Regions from separate parts of the Geodermatophilus sp. DSM 44513 genome, predicted to be linked through region 1. Evidence: riboswitches for the same ligand, from Rfam matches in the RefSeq annotation. Region 1 holds a riboswitch; the other holds the start of a gene.
The links. Region 1 has a riboswitch for thiamine pyrophosphate ahead of RTG05_RS22010 (alcohol dehydrogenase catalytic domain-containing protein). Riboswitches for the same ligand answer to the same signal wherever they lie in the genome.
Positions count from the first base shown of each region.

Region 1 (5,768 bases):
TGGCCGAACAGGCCGTGCACGAACGCCACCCGCGGCCCGGCGTCCCCCAGCGTCCGGGCGTGCAGCCGTTCCTCCGCGTCGGTCACCGGGTCATCGCACCACAGCCGGACACGACGCCACGCGGCTCACGGTCCGGCGGGGCGCCACCGGACCGGCGCCGGGCCGACGCACCATCCCTGCGGCGGCCCGGCTCCCCGGGCCACCGCCGGAGGAGAGGAGCACCGCGACCGTGCCCGGACGGCGACGCCGGACCACCAGCCGCTCCACGGGCACCACCACGACCTCGCGCCGGAAGGCGCCCGCCCGCCGCACCGCGCAGCCCGCCGCCGAGCGGCCGGTCGCCCGGCCGGGGGAGCGGGTGTGGGTGCTCGCCGTGCCCTTCCGCGCCCCGGCGCCGGGCGCGCAGTGGCACGCGGAGCTGCAGGCGCACGTGTGGGTCGGCCGCGAGCTGCCCCCGGCGCTGGCCGCCTACGACCCGCCGCCGTACACCCTCGAGCGGTTCCTCGAGGACGAGCTCAACGACACCCCCCGCCCGGTGCCGCCCGGCCGGCCGCTGGTCCCGCGCGAGGAGCAGTGCACCGGCGCGGAGGCCGTGGTCGCCTCCGCCGCCGCCGGGCACCGGGTCTTCCTGCTCGGCGACGACCCCGGCGTGGGCAAGACCGGCACCGCCGTCCTGGCCGCCCGTGAGGTCTGCGAGGCCCGCGGCGGCGACCGGGTGCTGGTCGTCGCCGACCGCCCGGCCGCGATCACCGTCCCGCACTGGACCCGCTCGATCGCCGGCTTCGGCGACGGCGGCCTGCGCTGGTGCGTCACCACCTGGGACCGGCTGGCCAAGGTCGCCGGCCTGCGGTTCGACGTCGTCATCGCCGACGAGGCGCACATGGTCCGGCACACGACCACCCAGCGGTGGAAGCACTGGCGGGCCGTCTCCGGCGCCGGCCGGGTGAGGGACGTGCCGTTCGTCGTCGCCGCGACCGCCACCCCGGCGCACACGCCGCTGGAGCTGCCCTACCTCGCGCCGCAGTTCGCCCAGCGGCACGGCGACCCGCTGCGCGCCTGGGCGGACCTGCCCGCGAGGCTCGCCGAGCACGGGTTCCACGTGGAACGTGGGCGGTACGGGTGGGCGTGGACCGAGGACGCCGACGCCCGCCGCGCGGACCTGGCCCGGCTGCAGGGCTGGCTGGCCGGCGGGGACCCGCCCGCCACGCTGCACCGCCCGGCGCCGTGGGGTCCGGTGTCGGTCACCGGAACGCCGGTCGCACTCACCCCGGCCGAGCGGACCGCCTACGAGTCGGAGTGGCAGGAGTTCCGGGCGGAGATGCAGCTGGCCCGCCGCGCCCGGCAGACCGCGCGCGGGCGGGCGGCGCTGCTGCGGTTCCGGCAGAAGGCCGGGCTGATCCGCGCGCAGGCCACCGTCGACTGGGTGCGGGCCCAGGTGGAGGCCGAGCGCCAGGTCGCGGTGTCGGTGGAGTTCGTGGAGACGGCCGCCGATCCCATCCGCGAGGCGCTGCAGGACTCCGGCGTCGCGGTGGCGTCGATCTACGGGCGCGACCGCTTCGACGTCGAGGCCGAGCGGTTGCGCTTCCAGACCGGGGTGGCGCCGGTGTGCGTGTTCACCGTGACGGCGTCGATCAGCCTGCACGCTGGCGAGCTGCTGCCCGGCGGGGCGACGGCGTCCACCACCCCGCGGGTCGGACTGTTCCACCAGCCGCGGTTCTCCGGCATCCAGGCCCGCCAGGTCACCGGCCGCACCCACCGCGACGGCCAGGTCTCCCCGTGGCGGGTGGCCTTCGCCGCGGACACCGTGGAGGAGCAGGTGGCCCGGGTGATGGTGGAGCGGCTGGCGGTCAGCGGCTCGACCGCGGGCGCGGACACCTCCGCGCTGCGGGAGGTCGCCGAGCTGCTGGACGCCGACTGGCTGCCACCGGCCACCCTCACCGACGGCTGACCCGCGCGGGCCGCCACCGGGACGAGCGGACGGCGGAGCGACGGGTGGTCAGGGCACGAGCACCGCGCGGCCCACGACGCGGCCGGCGCGCAGGTCCTCGAGCACCCGCGGGGCGTCGGCCAGCGGGTGCGTGCTCACGCTGGTGACCAGCCGGCCGCGGGCGGCCAGCTCCAGGGCCTCGACCAGCTCGGCGCGCCGGTTGCCGACGGAGGTGACGATCCGCTGCTCGGGCACCACCATCGCCAGCGGGTCGACCTCCACCCGCTCGGCGGAGTAGCCGACGTAGACCAGCGTGCCGCGCTTGCCCAGGGCGGCCAGCGCGGCGGCGCCGGTCTCCCGGGTGCCGACCAGCTCGAACACGACGTCCGCCCCACGGCCACCGGTGGCCTCCCGGACGGCGCCGGCGACGTCCCCGGCCGACGCGTCCACGGTCACCGCGGCGCCCAGCTCGCGGGCCAGCTCCAGCCGCCGTGCCGACCGGGCCACCGCGACCACCCGCGCGCCGGCCTCCCGCAGCACCTGCACCAACGCCAGCCCGACCCCGCCGACGCCGTACACGACGGCGTCCGACCCGGGCCGCACGCCGGCGACCGACACCGCGTGCAACGCCGTCGTCCCGCTGCAGCACAGCGTGGCCGCGGTGGGCAGGTCCACCCCCGCCGGCACGGGCACCACCGACGAGGCCGGGACGGCGACCTGCTCGGCGAACCCCCCGTCGGTGGCGAACGCGAGGAAGCCCAGCGGCGCGTCGCACAGGTGGTCGTCGCCGGCCCGGCACCAGCGGCACCGGTGGCAGGCGTGCAGGTAGTGGACGGCGACCCGGTCACCCACCGCGACGCCGTCGACCCCCTCGCCGAGCGCGGCCACCACCCCGGCGACCTCGTGGCCCAGGGTGATCGGGGTGCGGGCCGGGGTGAGCAGGCCGTCGAGGAAGTGCAGCTCGGTGCCGCACACCCCGGCCGCGGCGACGTCGAGCAGCACCTCGCCCGGACCGGGGCGAGGGGACTCGACGTCCTCGACGGTCAGGGGGTGTCCCACCCCGGAGAAACGGACAGCACGCACGCAACGGCCTCCCTACGCCGGCACGACCCGGACAGGTTCGGACGGTCGGCGGCCCCAGCCGCCCTCTCAGCCCGCTCGGCGCGGGCTCCCGTGGTCAGGGCCGGGACGCTACCGGGCCGACCGGCCGGTGTTACGTTCGGCTCGGCACGGGGTGTCCCCTCCCGGGGACTGAGAGCACACCCGTCGAACCTGCTCCAGTTCGCACTGGCGAAGGGATGTCACCGGCATGCCGGTCCTCGACCTGCGGGCCGCCTCCGCGGCGCTGCGCACCCGCACCCCCCTGGTGCACTGCCTGACCAACACCGTCGTGCAGACCGTCACCGCCAACGCCCTGCTGGCCGTCGGCGCCGCGCCGGCGATGGTGGACGCCCCGGAGGAGGCCGGCGACTTCGCCGCGGTCGCCTCCGCGGTGCTGGTCAACGTGGGCACCGTCTCCGCCCGCACCGCCGAGGCCATGCGGCTGGCCGCCCGCGCGGCCGGGACGGCCGGCACGCCGTGGGTGCTCGACCCGGTCGCGGTCGGCGGGCTGGCGTTCCGCACCGGACTGGCCGCCGAGCTGGTGGGGCTGCGGCCGACCGTCGTCCGCGGCAACGCCTCGGAGGTCATGGCGCTGGCCGGCGCGGGCGCCGGCGGCCGCGGCGTGGACAGCACCGACAGCGCCGAGGACGCCGCGAAGGCCGCCGCCGAGCTCGCCGCCCGCACCGGCGGGGTGGTCGCGGTCAGCGGCGCGGTCGACCTGGTCACGGACGGGCGGCGCACGGTCCGCGTCGGCGGCGGCTCGGCGCTGCTCACCCGCACCACCGGTGCCGGCTGCGCGCTGGGCGCCCTGGTCGCCGCCTACGTGGCCGCCACCGGCGACCCGCTCACCGGGGCGGTCGCCGCGCACGCGCACGTCGCCGTCGCCGCCGAGCGCGCCGCGGCGGTGGCCGGCGGCCCCGGCACCTTCACCCCCGCCTGGCTCGACGCGCTGGACGCCGTGGACGGCGACGCGCTGGCCGCGGCCGACGTCCGATGAGCAGGGCGTTCGACCCGACCCTCTACCTGGTCACCGACACCGCGCTGTGCCGCCCCCGCCCGGTGGCCGACGTCGTCCGCGCGGCCGTGGCCGGTGGCGTCACCACCGTCCAGGTCCGGGACAAGACCGCCGCCCGCCGCGAGCTGCTGGCGCTCACCCGGGCGGTGCAGGACGCGCTGGCCGGCCGGCCCGACGTCGCGCTGTGGGTCAACGACGCGGTCGACGTCGCGCTGCTCGCCGGGGCCGACGGCGTGCACCTCGGCCAGGACGACCTGCCCCCCGCCGAGGTGCGGGCCCTGCTCGGTCCCGACCGGCTGCTCGGGTTCAGCGTCTCCTCCGTCGCCGAGCTCGACGTCGCCCGCGCCCTGCCGCCCGGCACCGTCGACCTGGTGGGCATCGGCCCGGTGTGGTCGACGCCGACCAAGCCCGACGCCGGCACCGCGCTCGGCCCGGACGGCGTCCGCGCGCTGGCCGACGAGGCCCGGGCCGCGGGGTTCACCACCGTCGCGATCGGCGGCATCGACGCCGACCGGGCCGGCGAGGTGGCCGCCACCGGGGTGGACGGCGTGTGCGTCGTCTCGGCGATCTGCACGGCGGAGGACCCGCAGCGGGCGGCCCGCCGGCTGGACGAGTCGATCGGGGCGGCCCGGTGAGCGGGGTCGCGGTGGCGCTGACCGTGGCGGGGAGCGACCCCAGCGGCGGCGCCGGCATCCAGGCCGACCTGAAGACCTTCAGCGCGCTGGGCGTCTACGGCACCGCGGTGCTCACCGCGCTCACGGCGCAGAACACCCGCGGCGTCACCGGCGTGCACGCCGTCCCCGCCGCCTTCGTCGCCGAGCAGCTGGCCACGCTGTTCGCCGACGTCGGGGTGCACGCCACCAAGCTCGGCATGCTCGGCACCGCCGACGTGGTCCACGCGGTCGCGGAGGCGCTGGCCGCCCGCCCGGGCGGGCCGGTGGTGTGCGACCCGGTGATGGTGGCGACCAGCGGCGACCGGCTCATCGACGACACCGCCGTCGACGCCGTCCGCGCCGAGCTGCTGCCCCATGCCGACCTGGTGACGCCGAACGTGCCCGAGGCCGCCGTCCTGCTCGGCGTCGACCCGGCGACCGACGTCGACCAGCTGCCCGGCCAGGCCACCGCGCTGCTGGCGCTCGGCCCGCGGGCGGTGCTGCTCAAAGGCGGCCACCTGGGCGGCGAGGACAGCGTCGACGTGCTGGCCACCGCCGACGGCGTGACGGTCACCCGGCGGCCCAGGGTGCACACCACCTCGACGCACGGCACCGGGTGCACGCTGTCCTCCGCGCTCGCCGCGCTGGCCGCCCGCCACCGCACCGACGACTGGACCCGGCTGGTCGACCCGGCGCGGGACTACCTGCAGCGGGCGCTGCAGGCGGGCGGCACCCTGGGCGTCGGCTCCGGGCACGGTCCCGTGCACCACTTCGCCGGCGTCTGGGAGCGGTGAGCCCACCGCCACCCACCGTGATCATCGGCGAGTGGTGGGCCTACACCGGCGTGTCGAGCCGCCGGATGCCGATGATCACGGGCGGGGCGGGGCGTCCCCGTCGGTCGTGATCGGCACGCGGGTGGCACCACCGCCGTCCGCGGCGAAGCGGCGCAGCAGGGCGGCGACGTCCACGCCGGTGAGGTCGCCGGACAGCTGCAGCCCCTGGGCGACGTTGGCCGCGACCGAGCGACCCAGCGCGCCGGCGCCGTCGGCGGAGATGACGGTCATCTTGTCCA
Region 1 covers NZ_CP135963.1:4,568,929-4,574,696, forward strand. Annotated here, with positions in the region: gene RTG05_RS22000 (alpha/beta fold hydrolase) at 1-86, opposite strand, end outside; gene RTG05_RS22005 (DEAD/DEAH box helicase) at 230-1,948, shown strand; gene RTG05_RS22010 (alcohol dehydrogenase catalytic domain-containing protein) at 1,997-3,010, opposite strand; TPP riboswitch at 3,013-3,107, opposite strand; TPP riboswitch at 3,148-3,243, shown strand; gene thiM (hydroxyethylthiazole kinase) at 3,237-4,025, shown strand; gene thiE (thiamine phosphate synthase) at 4,022-4,678, shown strand; gene thiD (bifunctional hydroxymethylpyrimidine kinase/phosphomethylpyrimidine kinase) at 4,675-5,490, shown strand; gene RTG05_RS22030 (flotillin family protein) at 5,566-5,768, opposite strand, start outside.

Region 2 (5,768 bases), 2.2 Mb from region 1:
CGGTCCGCCCCACCGAGCCGATGCCGTACACCAGCACCGTGGTGACCGCCGCCCCGGCGAAGGCGAACCACACGTACATCGACGGGCTCACCACGCCGAGCAGGAAGACCGCGGTCACGATGGCGAAGGCGGCGCCGGCGTTGACACCCAGGATGTCCGGCCCGGCCAGCGGGTTGCGGGTGACCGCCTGCATGACCGCGCCGGCCACCGCCAGCGCCGCCCCGACGCCGAGGCCGATCAGCGTGCGCGGCAGCCGCAGCGAGGTGACGATCAGGTGCTCGTTGGAGCCATCGAAATCGGTGAACGCCCGCCACACCGTCTGCGCGGACAGCTCCACCGAGCCGACCCGCAGGCTGAGCAGACACACGCCCAGCAGCAGCACCAGCAACAGCACCAGGCCCCCCGCACGGGAGCCCGCGCGGCAGAGGAGCCCGCGGCGGCGGTCCCCCCCGTCCGGGCGCACGGCCGCCGGGCGGGCGACGAGCACCGCCATCAGTGCCCGGACCGGGGGCGATCGCGGGACATCCAGCCTCGCATGAGGTGAGGCTTGCCTAACCTGTTGCGCCGTGTCAAATCCTCCCCGTCAGCGGCCGCAGCCAGGGGGGTCGACCGTCCGCGGGGACCGGTGCTGATCGCCAACCGCCGCGGAACCCTCCGGTCGTCCCCGACCGTCCTCGGGCCCACCCGCGACAAGAAGCGCGCCCGGAGCACCCGATCACGTGGCGTGTCCCCGGCCACGCGCGCTCCGGAGGCCATGGGTGGGCGCCGGGTGTGGTCGTCAGGCGACCAGCACGGCGCTGGGACGGTCGTGCCGTCGACCGGCGTGGAACCACTTCCCAGGTCGGCACCTAGCGTGGCGGCTGTGCCGGGCCGACACCTCCACGTCCCGCAGACGCCCTCCGCCTCGCCGACCGGGCCGCCGAGCAGCTCGAGGACGCCCTCGGGAGTGACCACGACGTCGCCATCGTGATGGGTTCGGGCTGGGCACCCGCTGCCGGGACCTTCGGCGAGGCGGCCTCCTCGGTGGCGATCGGCGACCTCGCCGGCTTCAGCGCTCCGACCGCGCTCGGGCACGGCGGACAGATCCGGTCGGTGCGGGTCGGTGAGCGCAAGGTGCTGCTCTTCCTGGGGCGTACGCACCTCTACGAGGGTCGCGGCGTGGAACCGGTCGTGCACGGAGTGCGGACGGCACCCACGGCCGGCGTACGCACCGTCGTGCTGACCAACGCCGCAGGCGGCTGCGTCCCGACCACCGGGTGGGACAGGTCGTCCTCATCGCCGACCACCTGGACCTGACCGCGCTGTACTCCCCGCGGCTGCGCGCCCTGGCCCGCGAGCTCGACCCGTCGCTGACCGAGGGCGTCTACGCCGCGCTGCCGGGACCGCACTTCGAGACCCCGAGATCCGCATGCTGCGCACGATGGGCGCCGACCTGGTCGGCATGTCCACCGCACTGGAGGCGATCGCGGCCCGCGCCGCCGGGCTGGAGGTGGTCGGCCTGTCGCTGGTCACCAACGCCGCAGCCGGTGTCACGGGCGAGCCGCTGGACGCCGGCGAGGTCGTCTCCGCCGGCAGAGCCGCGGCCAGCGGTCTCGGCAGCCTCCTCGTGCGGCTGCTGGAGCGGCTGCCCTGAGCGGCCGTGCCGTCGCCAAGGCCCTCCTGGGCCGTCGCGTCACGGGCTGCGGGTGCGGTCGTCGGACCGGTCTGCGCGGCTCGGGTGGCCGGCGTCGGCTCCGGCCGACCGCCCCGGCTGGCCGCGCTCATCGGGCGCCGCCCGTCGTCTGGGTCTCCCGGCGGAGCACGAGCACCCGGTGCTCAGCAGTCAGGGGAGGGCCAGGGTGTGCACGCCACCGCCCAGCTGGTCATCGACGCTGACAGCCGCCTGCTCGTCGGTGCGACGTTCGTCGGCCCTGGGGTCGGCGAGCTGCTGCACGCGGCCACCATCGCGATCGTCGGCCAGGTGCCCGTCGACACCCGCTGGCACGCGGTACCGGAGTTCCCGACCCTCAGCGAGGTTTGGCTGCGCCTGCTCGAGCAGGAGCGCGGCGTGTCCTGACCGACCGGGCCGGGCCGACCTCGGGCGTCGCGGACCCGCTGCAGAGCTGCCTCGGCTCGCCCGACCGGCGGCTCAGGTGGTGACCGCGACTTCCACGCCGTCCCCGTGGAAGGACCGGTGTCCCGCGATCGGCAGCGCCTCCGGCAGCGGCTCGCGGTAGCACCACACGACGTCGTCGTACCGGTGCCCGTCGACCACGACGTGCTCGTAGGTGGCCACGCCCTTGTACGCGCAGACCGTCGTCGTGGCACTCGGCTCCAGCACGCCGGGCCGGACGTCGGACCCCGGCACGTACCAGCGCACCGGCAGGCCGGTCTCGACCACGGCGAACGGGCTGCCGGTCTCGGCGACCACCTGCCCGCCCACGCGGACCACCACGTGCCGGGACGAGCGGCGGACGTCGACCCGGTGGAACGGGTCGCGCGGGTGGCCGATCTGCACGTCGTCCTCGACCAGCCAGGTGTCCAGGGCCTCGAAGGGGAAGGAGACCAGGCCGGCCAGCGGCGGGCAGCCCTCCACCGGGTCGGGGTAGGACCACGCCGCGTCGGCCACGCGCCGGCCGTCGACCGCCAGGTGCCAGTACACGGCCTCGCCCTTGAACGGGCAGGTGGTGCGGGTGTCGCTCGGCTCCAAGACGCCCGGTGCCACGTGAGCCTCTGGCAGGTACCAGCGTGGCAGCAGCCCCGTCTCGTGCAGCATCACCGCGCCGGTTGTGTCCACCACCGTCTCCCCGCCGAGGATGCCCCGGATGCGCTCCTGCACGGGGTGGAGGAACAGCGCGTGCGCGGGCGCGACCGACCACAGGTCGGCGTTCAGCTGCCCCGCCGACGGCCGCGCGAGCGGCCCGGTGCCTAGGGTCAGCGACACGGTCCCTCTCCTCTCCTGCTCGGGCGCCGGCTCACCGGACCCGGCTCAGCCGGCCGGTCGCGACGTCCAGGACGACGCCGCGCACGCCAGCCTCCCCCGGGACGAGGGGGCTGTCCAGGCTCCGCCGCCGTTGCCCGGGGGGTGCGGCCGGGCGACGGGACGGAGCCGGACCTGGCGGGCCCGCCGGCAGTCGGTCGGCGTCTAGCGACGACACGGCCAGACCCCATCCGGTGTCGTGGTGGCTGCCGGGCTCGGCACGCTGAACCACACCGGACTGACCGTCGAGGCGCTGCGCGCCCGCGGCCTGGAACCCGCCGGCCTGGTCGTCGGATCCTGGCCGGCCGAGCCGGGCATGGCCGAGCGCTGCAACCTCGCGGACCTGCCACGGGTGGGCGTCCCGCTGCTCGGGTCGGTCCCGGCCGGAGCCGGCCGGCTGCCCCCGGAGCACTTCCGCGCCGCCGCCGGCGGGTGGCTCCCCTCCCCCGCGTGGTGACCGCTGATCGGTCGCCCGCCGGCGCGGCAGGCGCCCTCCGCCCGGTGCGACCGCGCGGTGCCTGGGTAGTGTTAGTCCTGCAGACACGGGAGCTCGGGCGGACCGGGCTGAGAGGGCGGCTGGACGCGTCGCCGACCGCAGGAACCTGACCGGGTAATGCCGGCGGAGGGACTCGACGTGGTGGGCACCGCCCTGACCGCGGTGGCCGTGGCCGCCGTGCTGCTGTTGTTCGCCGGCGTGGGCCTCGGGGTCGGCCGCGACCGGGACCTGGAGGAGTTCGCCGTCGCCCGGGGCACCCAGGGCGGCGGCGCCCTCGGGCTGTCCTTCTTCGCCTCCGGCGTCGGCGCGTGGGTGTTGTTCGCGCCGCCGGAGGTGGGCGCCTCGGTGGGCCTGGCTGGAGTGGTGGGCTACGCGGTGGCCATCACCCTGCCCCTGCTGGCGCTGGTGCTGCTCGGCCGCCGCCTGCGGGCGCTGCTCCCCCGCGGGCACAACCTCGTGGAGTTCGTGCGGCTGCGCCTCGGACGCGTCATGCACGCGTACGTGCTGGGCATCTCCCTGGGGTACATGCTCGTCGCGCTGGCCGCGGAGTTGACCGCCATCGGGGCGGTGCTGGGGCGCCTGTCCGGCCTGGACCCGCGGGTGGGCGTGGTCGCCGTCGCCGCGGTCACCACGCTGTACACCGCCCACGGGGGACTGCGGGCCTCCATCCGCACCGACGCGTGGCAGGGCTGGCTGCTCCTGCTGCTGCTCGGCGTGGTCGGTATCGCCGTCGTCCGCGCGCTGCCGGACTCGGGGCCCCAGGACGCCGGGCGGCTGCTCGCCGTCGACGGCGCGGGGCTGGAGGGGGCGGCTACCCTGGTCGTCGCCGTCCTGGCCACCAGCCTGTTCCACAACGGTTACTGGCAGCGGGTGTGGTCCGCGCGCGACGAGCGGGCCCTGACCCGCGGGGCGCTGCTGGGTGCCGCGATGCGCGTCCTCGTGGTGCTGCCCGCGGGGGTGGTCGGCCTGCTGGCCGCGGCCTCGGCGGTGGACCTCGGCAACCCGCCGGTGCCCTTCTTCGCGCTGCTGGCCGGGGCCGAGCAGTGGGTGCTGGTCGTCGTCCTGGTCTTCACGGTGGCCCTGGTGACCTCCACCGTCGACACGCTGCAGGGCGGTCTCGCCGCGGCCGTGGTCACCGAGGCGCCGCGGTGGGGGCTGCGCGGCGCCCGGCTGCTCGTGGTGCTGCTCACCGTGGTGCCGGCACTCGTGGCCTTCCAGGGAATCTCGGTGCTCCGGCTGTTCCTGGTCGCCGACCTGCTGTGCGCGGCGACGATCGCGCCGGCCTTCCTCGGGCTGTGGCGCCGCACCACCCCGGCCGCCGCGGTCGCCGGAGCCGTGGCCGGCCTCCTCGGCGCCCTGGCGCACGGTCTGGTCGCCGGCGGGTCCCTCGCCGCCGCGGTCGACGTCGCCACGTTCGCCGACGGCCTGTCGCTGCCGCCCTTCGCCGCGGCCCTGGCGGCGTCCACCGCGGTGACGGTGCTGGTCTCCCTCCTCGGCCGGCGCAGCACCGACCTGCGGGAACTCCCGCGCCGGGTCCGGCCGCTGGACGGGCCCGTGGACGAGCGGGTGGCCCGGTGAACGGCCGGTCCCCCACGGTCCCCGAGCTCGGTGAGCTGGACCGGCGGCTGCTCGCCTGGATCGAGGCGTCGGCGCAGACCCGGGACGACGGCGGCCCGACGCAGGCCCAGGAGGCGGAGTTCGACCGGCTCGCACTGGACCTGTTCGCCGACCAGTACGAGCGCAACCGCCCCTACCGGCGCTACTGCCGGGCGCGCGGCGCAGAGCCCGGGCAGGTGCGCGGCTGGCGGGAGATCCCGCCGGTGCCGCTGAGCGCCTTCCGGGAGCTGACGCTGTCGTGCGCACCACCGGAGCAGGCTGCGGCGGTGTTCACGACCAGCGGCAGCACCGACCCGGGCCGGCGGGGGCGCAACCACCACCCGCACCTGCACCTGTACGACGCCTCGCTGCGCACCGGCTTCCGGCAGTGGTTCCTGCCGGACCGGGCGCAGTTGCGGCTGCTGGTCCTCAACCCGCCGCCGGAGCAGCAGCCGCACTCCTCACTGGCGTACTTCCTGCAGCGACTGGTCGACTCCTTCGGTGCCGCCGGCAGCGGCACCTTCGTCGGCGCCGAGGGGCTGGACCTCGACGGGCTCCTCGCCGCCCTGGCGGCGGCCGAGCGCGACGGCGTCCCGGTGGGGCTGCTGGGGACCTCCTTCGCCTACGTGCACCTGCTCGACGCGCTGGAGGCGGCAGGCACCGCGTTCCGGCTGCCGCCCGGCAGCCGGGTGCTGGACACCGGCGGTTTCAAGGGCC
Region 2 covers NZ_CP135963.1:2,110,049-2,115,816, reverse strand. Annotated here, with positions in the region: gene RTG05_RS10275 (FecCD family ABC transporter permease) at 1-493, opposite strand, end outside; gene RTG05_RS10270 (nucleoside phosphorylase-I family protein) at 967-1,296, shown strand; gene RTG05_RS10265 (phosphorylase family protein) at 1,421-1,633, shown strand; gene RTG05_RS10260 (oxidoreductase dimerization domain-containing protein) at 1,841-2,056, shown strand; gene RTG05_RS10255 (DUF427 domain-containing protein) at 2,129-2,923, opposite strand; gene RTG05_RS10250 (hypothetical protein) at 3,162-3,416, shown strand; TPP riboswitch at 3,492-3,604, shown strand; gene RTG05_RS10245 (sodium:solute symporter family transporter) at 3,594-5,033, shown strand; gene RTG05_RS10240 (LuxE/PaaK family acyltransferase) at 5,030-5,768, shown strand, end outside.
Region 2: linked by a shared signal. The riboswitch ahead of RTG05_RS10245 (sodium:solute symporter family transporter) and the one ahead of RTG05_RS22010 (alcohol dehydrogenase catalytic domain-containing protein) in region 1 are both predicted to bind thiamine pyrophosphate.